2 regions of the Christensenella timonensis genome follow, and region 2 is predicted to be linked to the other one. Evidence: riboswitches for the same ligand, from Rfam matches in the RefSeq annotation. Region 2 holds a riboswitch; the other holds the start of a gene.
The links. Region 2 has a riboswitch for cobalamin ahead of BN6471_RS11315 (ABC transporter substrate-binding protein). Riboswitches for the same ligand answer to the same signal wherever they lie in the genome.
Positions count from the first base shown of each region.

Region 1: it holds a riboswitch for cobalamin, as region 2 does, so the genes downstream of both, BN6471_RS02555 (ribonucleoside triphosphate reductase) here and BN6471_RS11315 (ABC transporter substrate-binding protein) in region 2, are expected to answer to the same signal.

Region 1 covers NZ_FLKP01000002.1:218,100-225,023, forward strand. Annotated here, with positions in the region: gene BN6471_RS02530 (ABC transporter ATP-binding protein) at 1-1,913, opposite strand, end outside; gene BN6471_RS02535 (TetR/AcrR family transcriptional regulator) at 2,074-2,778, shown strand; gene BN6471_RS02540 (4Fe-4S binding protein) at 2,784-3,521, shown strand; gene BN6471_RS02545 (hypothetical protein) at 3,640-3,852, opposite strand; gene BN6471_RS02550 (Arc family DNA-binding protein) at 3,978-4,187, shown strand; cobalamin riboswitch at 4,301-4,487, shown strand; gene BN6471_RS02555 (ribonucleoside triphosphate reductase) at 4,587-6,686, shown strand; gene BN6471_RS02560 (anaerobic ribonucleoside-triphosphate reductase activating protein) at 6,683-6,924, shown strand, end outside.
Region 2 covers NZ_FLKP01000002.1:2,074,826-2,081,749, reverse strand. Annotated here, with positions in the region: gene BN6471_RS11330 (aspartate aminotransferase family protein) at 1-610, opposite strand, end outside; gene argB (acetylglutamate kinase) at 851-1,729, opposite strand; gene BN6471_RS12960 (hypothetical protein) at 1,855-2,055, shown strand; gene argC (N-acetyl-gamma-glutamyl-phosphate reductase) at 2,050-3,090, opposite strand; cobalamin riboswitch at 3,236-3,413, shown strand; gene BN6471_RS11315 (ABC transporter substrate-binding protein) at 3,545-4,516, shown strand; gene BN6471_RS12705 (FecCD family ABC transporter permease) at 4,529-5,536, shown strand; gene BN6471_RS12700 (ABC transporter ATP-binding protein) at 5,540-6,310, shown strand; gene proS (proline--tRNA ligase) at 6,700-6,924, shown strand, end outside.

The DNA of each region.
Region 1 (6,924 bases), 1.9 Mb from region 2:
TGCTCCGCCGCTTTTTCAAGCTGCCCGTCGGTTGCGTCCTCGTCGCCCAGCCGCAGGTTGGAAGCGACCGTCCCGGAAAACAGTACCGACTTCTGCGGCACATATCCCAGCTGGTCGCGCAGGTCGTGGCGCGTGACGTCGCGCACGTCGATCCCGTCGATGGTCACGCTCCCGCTCGTCACGTCGTAAAAACGCGGGATCAGGTTTGCCACCGTGGATTTCCCCGACCCGGTCGAGCCGATGAAAGCCGTTGTCTCTCCCGGCCTGGCGACAAAATTGATATCGGTAAGCACATTTTCGTCCGCGCCCGGATAGGCAAAACACACGTCCTTGAATTCAAGCAGCCCCTTGGGGTCTGTAAACTTCTTCGGGTTTTTGGGGTCTTTGATCGCCGGATCCGTATCCAGCACGTCCGCGATACGGTTTGCCGATACGGAAGCACGCGGCAGCATGATGAACATCATCGACATCATGAGGAACGCCATAATGATCTGCATCGCGTATTGGATGAAGGCCATCATATCGCCCACCTGCATGGAAGAAGCCGCGATCTGGTTGGCGCCTACCCAGATGATGAGTACGGATATCCCGTTCATGATCAGCATCATGACGGGCATCATCAGCACCATTGCCCGGTTGACGAACAGCGATGTCTTGGTGAGGTCTTCGTTTGCTTTATCAAAACGGTCGAGCTCAAATTTCTGCGTATTGAAGGCACGAATGACCATCAGCCCTGAAAGGCTCTCGCGCATGACAAGGTTCAGCCTGTCGACCAAACCCTGTATCTTCTTGAACTTGGGCATGACGACCGCAAAGATCGAACCGATGAACCCCAGCAGCACAATGACCGCAAGCGCGATAATCCACGACATGGAAACGCTTTTATTGAGCGCCATGATGACGCCGCCCACGCCCATGATCGGCGCATAAATGACCATGCGGATCATGAGGATCAGCACCATCTGTATCTGCGTCACGTCGTTGGTGTTGCGCGTAATGAGCGACGCCGTCGAAAATTTATCAAATTCCACATTGGAGAAGTTCTCCACCTTGGTGAATGTCCGCTCCCGCAGGTCGCGCGCAACGCCCGCTCCGGTTTTTGCCGCAAGCAGCCCGACCACAACCGTGCATGCCGCGCTGCCCAGCGCCAAAAGAAGCATCAGGCCGCCGTTGCTCAGGATGTAGCTTTGCTGGATTGCCATGGTGTCCATCCCCAGTGCCGCATATTCGGCCTTGACCGCCGGGATCGCCATTTGCTGGAGCGTGCTGGCGTCCATACCGCCGAGCTTCTCGTCGAGCAGCTTGCCCAATGCCCCGTATACCTGCTGGGCGTCCGGGTACGCGTTCAGGGCGGCAAAGAAATCCGTGCCCTCCGGCTGCTGTGCATAATACATCATAAACTGCGTCACTGCCGGCGGGATCTCCGCCGTTTTTTCCGTACCGTCCTCGTTTTGCTGCTTATCCAGCGCGATTGTGTTAGAGCCGCTCTTTTCCGCCTCGATCACCTGGTTGATCGCGCTTACAGATGCGAACGGCTTTGCAAAAACCGCTCCCAGCTCAAGCTGCGTTTTCTCGTCTACCTTGTTCTCCACATAGATATTTTCATTTTCGAGCGCCGGGTATTCCTTTAAATAGGTATCATAATCCGCACTGTCTTTTGTCACGAGCGTGTAGCTTGCCTTCGCCAAGTTTTTCTGGCCGTCGTCCATAAACGCCTGTAAGGTGTTCATCGTCCCTTCGCTCACCGCCTGCGGCGCCGCGCGCTCGATGCCGCCCTGCTGTATGCCGGTATCGACGATCTTCGACATATAGTTAGGAAGCGACAGGTCGCAGTACGCCTGCCCGAACAGCAGGATGACCGCTGCCAAGATGAGCATGGCATAAGGCTTTAAATACTTCAGTATGCGCCTCATATAACTTTCTTTTTCCTTTCTTTTTGAAAAATCGAAACTTCTTGATTGGTTTATGATACTGCGGTTGCATAATATTGTCAATATGTTTTTAATAATTATTGACACGGTTGCATAAATATGATAACCTCAATGTTGAAATACTGGAAAGAGAAGTGTCGTCATGGCCGAGAGGAATACCAAAGAAAGAATCAAACAGATCGCGCTTAGCCTGTTTCGAGAAAAAGGTTTCGAGAATGTCACCATCAACGAGATCTGTAAGGCCAGCGGGGTCAACAAGCACACCTTTTATTATTACTTCAAGTCAAAAGACGATCTTTTGGACGACTATCACGAAATCTCTTATGACATCGATACCTCCTCGTTCGTAGAAATCCTCAATGCCGAAAATTTTATCGAACAATTATGGTTTTCCTATAAACCTTTTTTTGAGCGCATTAACGATTCCGGCACAGAAATTGCGCGCCAGCTCTTCATCAAGAATTTAAACCGCGATGTGGGGACGTTTCGGCTGGACGATAAACGGGATTCCATGCTTGCGCTGCAGCAGGACATTATAAAAAAGGCACAGGCCGCAGGCGAAATGCGTAACATGTCCGACCCTAAGATGCTGCTCTCGCTCATGCACCAGCTTTTGATGAGCACATCGTTTGCCTGGGTGATGTCCGGCGGCGGGTTCAGCTTTGAGGAAGCGAGCCGAGGAGAGATGGAAGTGCTGTTCGATGTAAAAGCCGAGCTGCGCAAAGCGCAGCATATCAACCTCGATGGAATCTGGCGGAATTGGGATCGCGACGGACGCCGCCGCAAGATGCGTGAAATGCACAAGCATTGCCATCCCAGGCGCGATCCGTCCGAAAAAGGAGAATGACCCATATGAAAACAACGGCAGTTTATTTCAGTCCCACCGGCGGGACGAAAAAGTATGTGGAAGAAATCGCCGGAAAACTGGACGCAGGATATGCGCATGTCGGCCTGACAGACCGGGAGACGCGGCTAAAGGAGCACTTTTTTACCAAGGACGACCTGGTCGTTTTAGGCGTGCCCGTCTATTATGGCCGTATCCCCCAAATTGACGGCGGTCTTTTGAACCATCTGCACGGCGACCACACGCCCGCCATTCTTGTTGTGAGCTACGGGAACCGCGCGTTTGACGATGCGCTGCTGGAGCTTTCAGACGTTTGTGCCAAGCAGGATTTTGATACGGTCGCCGCCTTTGCGGGACTTGCGCAGCATACCTTTTCGGAAAAAATCGCTTCCGGCCGCCCGAACGCGGACGATCTCGCGCTCGCGAGGGCGTTTGCCGCAAAATTGGATCCGCTTCCCGCTTTCCGTCCGGCCCTTCCCGGCGGGCATCCCTACCGTCCGTACGGCAGCGTGCCGTTTGCCCCCAAGGGGGATAAGTCGTGTACCGGCTGCGGCGTATGCGCAAAGATCTGTCCTGCGGGCGCGATCGACGCGGCTGCCCCCAGGAAAACGGATACGCAAAAGTGCATCCGCTGTTTTGCCTGCGTAAAACAGTGCCCGGCGCGCGCGCAAGCTTTCCAATCCCCTTTTCCGCGTCGCGGCAAAGAAGCTGGAGGACAACCTCACCAAAGCCGACCGGCAGTGTGAGGGCTTTTTGCCTTGAGTAAGCTTTCTGCCAATACTTGTTGCCGCCAGTCGTCGCGCTCCCGATAGACGTAGTTTACCGCAGTCTCGGATGGCTATTTTGATACCATCCGGTACGCCCCTAGCGGGGCTTTTTTATTTGCAGCACATCGCACGGTTTGCCCGCCAGCTCCGCCGCCGTGCCTACCGCCCCGACAAACCAGCTTTGTTCGTCAGTTACGATAACCACGGCGCGGTCTGCCGCTGCGAGGGCGCAGTCCGGCGGAAGCAAAACCTTCATTGTATTATAATGCTCGATTTCTATTTCATCATCCGTAAATAATAAGATTTTCATAAAAACCAACCTCCTTATGAATGCATAATAAATGATATTTGCATTCATTTTTCACAATCGAATGATAAATATAGTTATAATAACTATAAAATGAGTTCATATAGAAACTGTCATGAAAACGGGGAATGAAACAAAGGATGAATGAAAAACATCTTTTACAAATGCCCGCCCGGACTGCGGGCACCACTTATACATTGCGCCTGTCACGAGAGCTGCTTGATCAGCTTCACTTTGTCGCGAGCTACAATGGGCGTTCCGCCAACATGGAAATGATCCAACTGATCAAAAAACACATCGCCGAATTCGAGGCAAAGCACGGCAAAATCAACGAATAAAAAGTAAAGCGCCCGGCGCGGGCGCTTTTTTGTAACTTTTTTGTAAAATATCCTATTGACTTTTCTATACATTAGCAATACAATATCTATGGATTGATTAAATACTATCATACAGTATATTGTGTCTTGCGGGTGATCCCCTTGGGGTCATAATTGGGAAGACGGGTGCAAATCCCGCGCGGTCCCGCCGCTGTAAGAGTGTAGCCACATGCAAAATGCCACTGGGACGGCAAGTCCCGGGAAGGGGCGTGCGGCGTTTGAAGCTCGAGCCAGAATACCAGCCCGCAAAAATTCACTCAAATACTGCCACGGAGTATGGCAAAAGAGTTATACGCTCTTGATCCGGGCGTTTTTTTATTCTTGCGCCTTATCCACACTTATCACACAAGGAGAAGAATCATGATCACACAAATCAAAAAAAGGGATGGGAGCACACAGGCTTTCCAGAAAGAAAAAATCACATGGGCCATCTTCAAGGCCGTTACCGCGGTAGGCGGCGACGATTTTGATACCGCGCAGAAAATCAGCGACGATGTTGTCGACCTTGCCAACCTGCAGTTGAAAACGGAAGTCGCGGACGTCGAGCAGATCCAGGATCTCGTGGAAAAAGTCCTCATCGAGGGCGGACACGCAAAAACGGCGAAAGCCTACATCCTGTACCGTGAAAAACGCCGTGCCGCAAGGGAATCAAACGCCCTTATCGGCGCGACCATCGATATGTTCTCCGACTATCTCGACGATAAGGACTGGCAGATCAAGGAAAACGCCAACACGCAAAAATCCATCAACGGCATGAACAACTATGTGCGCGAGACGTTCACCAAGCAATACTGGCTGCATGAGATCTATCCGCAGGAAGTGCGCGAGGCGCATACGGGCGGCGATTTCCATATCCACGACCTCGGTTTTTTCGGCCCTTATTGCGCGGGATGGGATTTAAAACAGCTTTTGATGGACGGGTTCGGCGGCGTTCCGGGCAAGGTGGAGTCTTCCCCGGCAAACCACCTGCGTTCTTTCTTAGGGCAGGTCGTCAATTCCACGTTCACCACGCAGGGCGAGACGGCAGGCGCGCAGGCATGGTCCTCCATCGACACTTATTGCGCCCCGTTCATCCGCTACGACAACATGACCAAAAAGGAAGTCAAGCAGGCGCTGCAGGAATTCATCTTCAACATCAACGTGCCCACGCGCGTAGGCTTCCAGTGCCCGTTTTCCAACCTGACGTTCGATATCGTCGTGCCGCGCACCTTAAAGGACGAAGCGGTCATCACGGGCGGCCAGGTGCGGCGCGAGACATACGGGGAGTTCCAGAAGGAAATGGATCTTTTCAACGAATGTTTCTGTGAGGTGATGCTGGAGGGCGATTCCAAAGGCCGCGTATTCACGTTCCCCATCCCCACCATCAACGTGACCAACGAATTTGACTGGGACAGCCCGGTGGTCAATAAATTCATGGAGATCACCTGTAAATACGGTATCCCGTATTTCTCCAACTATATCAATTCCGACTTAAGCCCGGAGGACGCGCTTTCCATGTGCTGCCGCCTGCGGCTTGATACCAAGGAGCTTCGGAAACGCGGGGGCGGCCTGTTCGGCTCCAACCCCATGACGGGTTCCATCGGCGTTGTGACCATCAACCTGCCGCGCATCGGTTACCTTTCCAAATCCGAAGGCGAATTCAAAGCACGGCTGTGGCAGCTTGTCATGATGGCCAAAAACAGTTTGGAAATCAAGCGTAAGATCATCGAAGACCAGACGGATAAGGGCTTATACCCGTTCTCCGCCCACTATCTGCGCAACATCAAAATGCGTACCGGCCAGTATTGGTTCAACCACTTCAATACGATCGGCGTACTGGGCATGAACGAAGCGCTCTTAAACTTCTTTGGCGACGGCACGGACCTGACCACGGAAAAAGGGCAGGAATTCGCCGTCTCGATCATGAATTACATGCGCGATTTAATGACGCAGATCCAGGAGGAGACCGGCCACTTCTATAATCTGGAAGCAACGCCGGCAGAAGGTACCAGCTACCGTTTGGCGGAGCTTGACCGCAAAAAATATCCTGAAATCATTTGCGCGGGTGACGAAAAGGTTCCTTACTATACCAATTCCACGCAGCTTCCCGTCGGCTTCACGGACGACATCTTTGAAACGATGGACTTGCAGGACGAGCTGCAAAGCCTGTATACGGGCGGTACGGTGCTGCATCTTTACATGGGCGAGCGCATCTCGGATATCGAGGTCGCCAAAAAACTCATCCGTAAGATTTTCACCAACTACAAGCTCCCGTATATTTCGTTGACGCCCACGTTCTCCATTTGCCAGGAGCACGGCTACCTGGACGGCGAGCAGTTCACCTGCCCGGAATGCGGAAACGATACGGAGGTATGGAGCCGCGTCGTCGGTTACCTGCGCCCGGTGCAGAACTTCCACAAAGGCAAAAAGATGGAATACGACGAGCGTATCAAGTACGCGGTCAAAGAAAATACGCTGTGAACATCGCGGGGCTTTTAAAAAACGGAACCATCGATTTTCCGCACCGCCTTGCGGCGGTGGTATTTACGGCAGGCTGCAATTACGATTGCAGCTTCTGCCATAACCGGGAGCTCCTCACCGCCACAGACTTCATGGACAACGAAGAGGTCATGGCCTTCCTGAAAAAGCGGGCGGGCCTGCTCGACGGAATCGTGCTTTCCGGCGGCGAGCCCACGCTGCAAAAGGATATCGCCGCGTT
Region 2 (6,924 bases):
CCTGGTCTAAGGGGAACACGCCGCTTTCGCCCTGTATTACTTCCAGTATTACACCGCAAATATCCCCTGATATAGCGGCTTTCGCGGCCTTAACATCGTTTGCGGCGATATAAGTAAAATCATAGGGCATCGGGCGGAAGGGCGCGTGGAATTTTTCCTGCCCGGTCGCCGCCAATGTGGCGAGCGTCCGTCCGTGAAAGCTCTGCTTTAGGGCCACGAAGCGGTCTGACGCGCTTCCTTTGTGATAGGTGTATTTTTTGGCGAGCTTTAAGGCGCATTCGTTTGCCTCCGCGCCGCTGTTGCCGAAAAACACCCGCGCGTAGCCCGTTTTTTCGCACAGCATTTGCGCGAGGCGGGCCTGCGGTTCGTTGTAAAAATAATTGCACGTATGGATCAGCGTATCTATCTGCGCTTTTAAAGCGTTTTTGAAACCCTCGTCCGAATAGCCGAGGCAGTTTACAGCGATACCGGCGAGAAAATCCAAATATTCGCTGCCGTTTTCATCATAGAGCTTCGCGCCTTTGCCGTGCGTGAATACGGCGGGCATACGCTCGCCGAACACTTCCATATAATACTTACTGTCCAGTTGTTTTAATTCTTCGTAGTCCATGGTTCTCCTAACATATAGCGCTCACTTCGTTCGCTTCGCGGGCAGGGATTCTGCAATCCCTCCCGCGTGCCCTCCCTGCTAGAGGTTGTTTTGCCACGGCTCCCGCCTCGCAAAACCGGTTTATTTCTGACGATCATAAGTAGCAAGCGCGTCACCATTATTCGCTTGTTATGTGCGCGCTCGATCCGGCGGGAACGTATGCTTGAAGGGAGCAAAGCGCGCGGCCTTGGAATACAAGCGTTACCCGGTTACCATCGTGCCGATACCGGAATCGGTAAAGATTTCCAGGATGATCGGGTGGGGGATCGTGCCGTTTAAGATATGCGCGCGCTTGACGCCGTGGTCTATGGCGCTTAGGCAGCCGCTTACCTTGGGCAGCATGCCGCCCGTGATTTTTCCGTCCTCGATCATATTCAGTATATCCGTTTTGGACGCTACATACAAGAGCGATTCGGGATCATTTTCGTTGGTGCGGATGCCGTCCGTATCCGTCAGGAAGATCAGTTTCTCCGCCTCCAGCGCCGTCGCGATCTCGCCTGCGACCGTATCGGCGTTGATGTTGTAGCTTTCGCCGGCGTCGCCCGTCGCAACAGGCGCGATGACAGGGATATACTGGTCGTGCGCAAGCGTTTTTAAAAGCGTCGTATTGATGGAGGTGATCTTGCCTACGTTGCCGAGGTCGATACCGTTTTTCGGCGGCGCCTTGACCGCCTTTAAGATGTTGCCGTCGATGCCGCAAAGGCCGATGGCGGACGCGCCCATGCCGTTCAGCTTGGCGACGATCTCCTTGTTGATTTTGCCTGTCAGCACCATCTGCACGACCTGCATCGTCTGATCGTCCGTGACGCGCAGGCCGTCGATGAATTTCGGTTCGATCTTCAAAGCTTTCAGCATGTTGTTGATGTCAGGGCCGCCGCCGTGCACCAAAATCGGGTTCATGCCCACGAATTTTAAAAGGGTGACGTCCTCAAGTATTTTCTGCGTGAGGTCTTCGTTTAGCATGGCCGCGCCGCCGTACTTGATGACGATCGTTTTGCCGAACAGGCGCTGGATGTAGGGCAGCGCTTCCACGAGCATGTTGGCCCGGTTTAAATATTGTTCCATTTTCATATCTTCCATTTTGTTCTCCTTATTAACAATGCTGAATCTATGAGTCTGCGCGCGTCGCCCGCTCGCGGTATGGATTGAGCGTACGTTCCCGCCGCGGCTGCGGATCGATTGATCCGGCGGAGTCGCGCCGGCGTTTGCAAGAGAGAGTTTTTGCAACGCAAAACCCGAGCGGTTTGCAAATGGCCGCGACGATCGGCGGTAATCAAACGATTGTTTCCGACGTCTTTGCAAGCGCAGCGCGCAGACTCGGAATACAAATGCCCGCCCACGGCTGTGGTAAGCTTTGCACCGTAAGGCGATATGGAGCGGCGAAGGCGGCAGGGGGAAACCTATAAGTACCAGGCCACTTGCGGCAGGCCGGTCGCCTCGGCAAGGCCGTTCATGATGTTGAAATTCTGGATCGCCTGCCCTGCCGCGCCCTTTATGAGGTTATCCGTGCACGACACGACGACGATGCGGCCCGTGCGGGGCGAAAATTCGTAGCCGATCATGCAGTTGTTGGAGCCGACCACATATTTCAGTTCCGGCAGCTTGCCCTGCGGCAGTACGTGCGTAAAGGGTTTGTCGCCGTAGGCGTCCGTATAAGCCTGCGCGACGGACGCTTCGTCCGCGCCATGCGAAAGCTCCGCGTAAATGGTGGCGAGGATGCCGCGCTTTACGGGCAGCAGGTGGGGCGTGAACAGCAGCTTGATCCCGCTTCCCGAAAGCTTTGAGAGTTGTTCCTCGATCTCTGACGTATGGCGGTGGTTCACCGCCGAATAGGCCTTGAAGTTGCCCGCCGTTTCGCAATAGGAAAAGGCGAGGGATTCTTTCCTGCCCGCGCCCGTCACGCCGGATTTTGCGTCGATGACGATCCCTTCCTTTTTAATGAGCCCGTTTTTCAGAAGCGGCGCCAGCGCCAGGATGCTTGTCGTCGTATAACAGCCCGGGTTTGCGGTGAAGGCAGTCTTTTCAATTTCCTTCTTATAGTATTCGGGCAGGCCGTAGACAGCCTGCGCGTTTTCTTTTTTGGCCGTGTGGGGCAGGGAATACCATTTCTCGTAGACGTCCGTATCGTCGTAGCGGAAATCGCCGGATAAGTCGATCACTTTTAGCCCCGCCGCCAAAAGGGCGGGCGCGGCGGCAAGCGACTGGCCGTGCGGCAAGCATAAAAATGCATAATCCGAATGGGAAGCGACCGCCTCGATATCGAGGCCCGTTAGGGCGAGCGTTTTTGCGGGAATGAAGTTTGCGTATATCTCGTCCAGCGTTTTGCCCGCGAAGTTTTTGGATACCGCTACCGTTATGTTGGCGTGGGGATGCTGCGCGAGCAGGCGGATGAGCTCTGCGCCCACATATCCTGTTGCGCCGATGATGCTTACGTTTATCATGGTTTTCATGCTCCTTGTGTTTGATTCTACATAATTATACATTGCAATGAATAATTATGCAATAAGAATTTTTAGGGAGAGGAAAAGTTTTTTGGCAAGCGATACGGGATTGTGTTCTTTTCCGGCATATGGTATCATAACAATAAATCATCAAAGCATTTATGGTGCCGGGAAACCGGATAATAGGGAAAGCGTATGCCGCTGCAGCCCACCGCTGCCGTGTGACGGAGCGCTTGCGCAGGTCAGCCACTGGTGAAAACCGGGAAGGCGCGCAAGCTGCGATGAAGTCAAGCCGGAAGACCTGCCATGAATCGGGAAGTTTTTTTCTTCGGCGGGAAGAACAAAAGCGCGTAATGCCTTTTTGCATCAGCCGAAAAGGCGTTTTTTTATGCAATCAAACGCCCGTGCGTGACGCCAATGTGCTTGATGATAACAATAGAAAGGAAGTTTGTATATGAACAAGAAAATCATCTCATTATTGGTATGCGTGCTGCTTATGGCCGCTGTATTCGTGGGGTGCGCCCCGCTTGAGGCCGCGCCGTCCGTAAGTGTGGAGGCAACGCAGGAAGCGCCCCCTGCGCCGTCCGCGTCGGCGGAGCAGGGGGCACAGAGCGCACCCGCGGCGGCGGGCGTCAGCGTAACGGACATGGCGGGCAACGAAGTGACCGTTGCAAAGGCGGACAAGATCGTTTCCTTAACGCCTGCGGGTACGGAGATCGTGTGCGCGCTGGGCGCGTCCAAACAATTGGCGGGCATCGACGCTTATTCCAATTACCCGGAGATCACGCAGAGCATTGAGGTCGTAGGGGACTTCAATGGCCCGGATGTGGAAAAGGTCGCGGCATTGGAGCCGGACGTCGTGCTGGCGGGAACGGGCTTGCAGGAAGGCGCGATAGGCAAGCTAAACGAGCTGGGCATCACGGTGGTGGTCGTGGAAGCGACTGCCTTTGAGGATATTGCAAAGTCCATCGAGCTGGTGGGCGAAATCGTGGGGGCGCAGGATGTGGCGGCGCAGCTGGTTTCTGACATCGACACGGCGGTGAAAGACGCACAGGACAATAAGCCGGCGGAGGAAAAGACGGTTTATTACGCGATGAGCTATGGCGATATGGGCAACTGGACGAGCGGCCCCGGCAGCTTTATCAACACGATGATCGAGCTCGCCGGCGGCAAGTGCATCACGGAAGGCCAGGGCGCGCCGTGGATCGAATATTCGCTGGAGGAGCTCGCTGCGGCAGACCCGGACATCATCCTTTTGGACAGCAGCATGGGCAGCACGGAGGATCTTGGGCAGGTCGCAGGCTATAAAGACCTGACCGCCGTCAAAAACGGCAATGTGTACGCGATCGACGCGGACGTATTCACGCGTCCCGGCCCGCGCATCGGCGAAGCTGTCCGTGAGATCAGCGGGATCTTGAACAAGTAACGGGGGATACCGATGGTCAAAAAGCCTGTAAAATTCCAGGTGATCTTACTGGCGCTCATCTTAGGCGGCATTGCCGCCTTTGTGTGCGCCTTTTTTGTGGGGAGCTCGGGCTTCTCGTTTGCGGAGTTTGTGAAAGTCCTCGACGGCACGGCCCCGGACGCGGTGTACAACATCTTTATGAATATTCGCCTGCCGCGCGCAATCGGCGCCTTTTTGGTGGGTGCGGCGCTCGCGGTTTCGGGCTGCTGTTTGCAGGGGGTGTTCAAAAACCCGATGGCGGATTCCTTTGTACTGGGCGTTTCCTCCGGCGCGGCGTTGGGGGCGACAATCGCCATGACTTTCCTTTCGGCGGCGACGGTGTTCGGCACGGGAACGATCGCCGTATGTAGCTTTGCGGGCGCGCTTATCGCTGTGTTTGTGGTGTACAACATTTCGCGCATACGCGGCAAGGTATCCACCTTTTCGCTGCTGTTGTCCGGTTTTTCCATGAGCGCCTTGTTTTCGGCCGTCATTTACCTGATCATGCTCTTAAACCGCGATAAGATGGAAAGCGTCGTCATGTGGAACATGGGCAGCTTGGCAAGCATGTCGTGGGAAAAGATCACCATCGCGCTGCCGGCGATCCTCGTGTGCTCTACACTGCTGATGTTTTACGCAAAGCCTTTGAACATCATGCTCAACGGGGACGAGGTTTCTCGCAGCCTGGGCGTGGATACGCATAAAACGCGCCGGAACATGCTCGTTTTAACGTCGCTGCTGTCCGCGGTCGCGGTTTCGGTAAGCGGAATTATCGGATTTGTGGGCCTGATGGTACCGCACCTTTTGCGCATGGTGTGCGGGCCGGACAATAAAAAACTCCTGCCGCTCTGTTTTGTGGGCGGGGGCGCGTATTTGCTCGTGTGCGACATCATCGCGCGCATTATACTTTCCGGGCAGGAAATGCCGGTGGGCATCGTGACGTCCATACTGGGCGTGCCGTTCTTTGTTTTTTTGCTGCGGCGCGGCAGGAGGGGGGTATAGGCAATGGGGATCGAGATCAAAAACGTGGAGCTTGCCATAGAAGATACGCCCATCCTGCACGATATTTCCCTGGCGCTTCAAAGCGGCATGGTGGGCGTGCTGGGGCCGAACGGCGCGGGAAAAACGACGCTGCTGCGCGTTATTTCCGGCTACTTAAAGCCGCAGCGGGGAACGGTTTTACTGGACGGTGTGGACACGTGTTCGATGGGCGCGAAAGCGCTTGCCAAAAAGATGGCGCTCGTGCCGCAGAATTACGCGCTGGAATACGATTTTACCGTGCTGGAAACCGTGCTGATGGGGCGAAACCCGCACAAGAAAACCTTTGAAAGCGACACGCCGGAGGATATTGCCCTTGCGCGCGAGTGCATCGCCAAGACGGGCATCGCGCACCTTGAAAACCGCTCGGTCATGGGGCTTTCGGGCGGGGAGTGGCAGCGCATGATCATTGCGCGCGCGCTGTGCCAGGAGTCGAGCATCCTGCTTTTGGACGAGCCGGTCGCAAGCCTCGATATCAAGCACCAGGTGGGCATCCTTTCGCTTGTGCGCTCGCTTGTGAAAAGCAGGGGGATGCTGTGCGCGATCGTGCTGCACGACCTAAACCTTGCGCGGCACTATTGCGACGAGATCGTGCTGTTAGAAGGCGGGCGCGTATCGGCGTACGGCGCGGCGGGAGACGTACTCACAAAAGAGGCGCTGGAGGCTGTTTACGATACGAAGCTCAACATGATCGAAACCGCGGACGGGGAAACGTATATCCTGCCGCAGATGGAGTAGGGCGGACGGCACAGGTTCCTTTTGGAAGCAAACAGCGCATCGCGGCTGCGGACCGATTGATCCGACGGAGTCGCGCCGGCGTTTGCAAGAGCGAGTTTTTGCAAAGCAAAACCCGAGCGGCTTGCAAATGGCCGCGACGAGCGGCGGGAACGTATGCCTGTAAGGAGTAAAGCGGCGACGAGCGACGGAATAACGGGGCCCCCGCGGAACTCGAACGGAGCGAAGCGCAGTGAGTTTCGTGGGGCAAGAGGAGCGAGCGCCCGAGGAGCGGAGAACGCCCGACAGGGCGGCTCGGAACGAAAAGGGCGACGAGCGACGAGCCCTTGCATCTCGCGCGGCACAATGATAAAATAATATGGTTACGATATTTTATTCAAAGGAGCTTTGCAATGGGAAAACAAAACGATGGGTTCGTTGAGCATATCACGCCGCAAAACGAGGATTTTTCGCGCTGGTATACGGACGTGATCAAGATGGCGGATATGGTGGATTATTCCGAGGTCAAGGGCTGCATGGTCATCAAGCAGTACGGCTACGGGATCTGGGAGCTGATGCAGCAGCAGATGGACGAGCGCTTCAAGGCGACCGGACACAAAAACGCGTACTTCCCATTG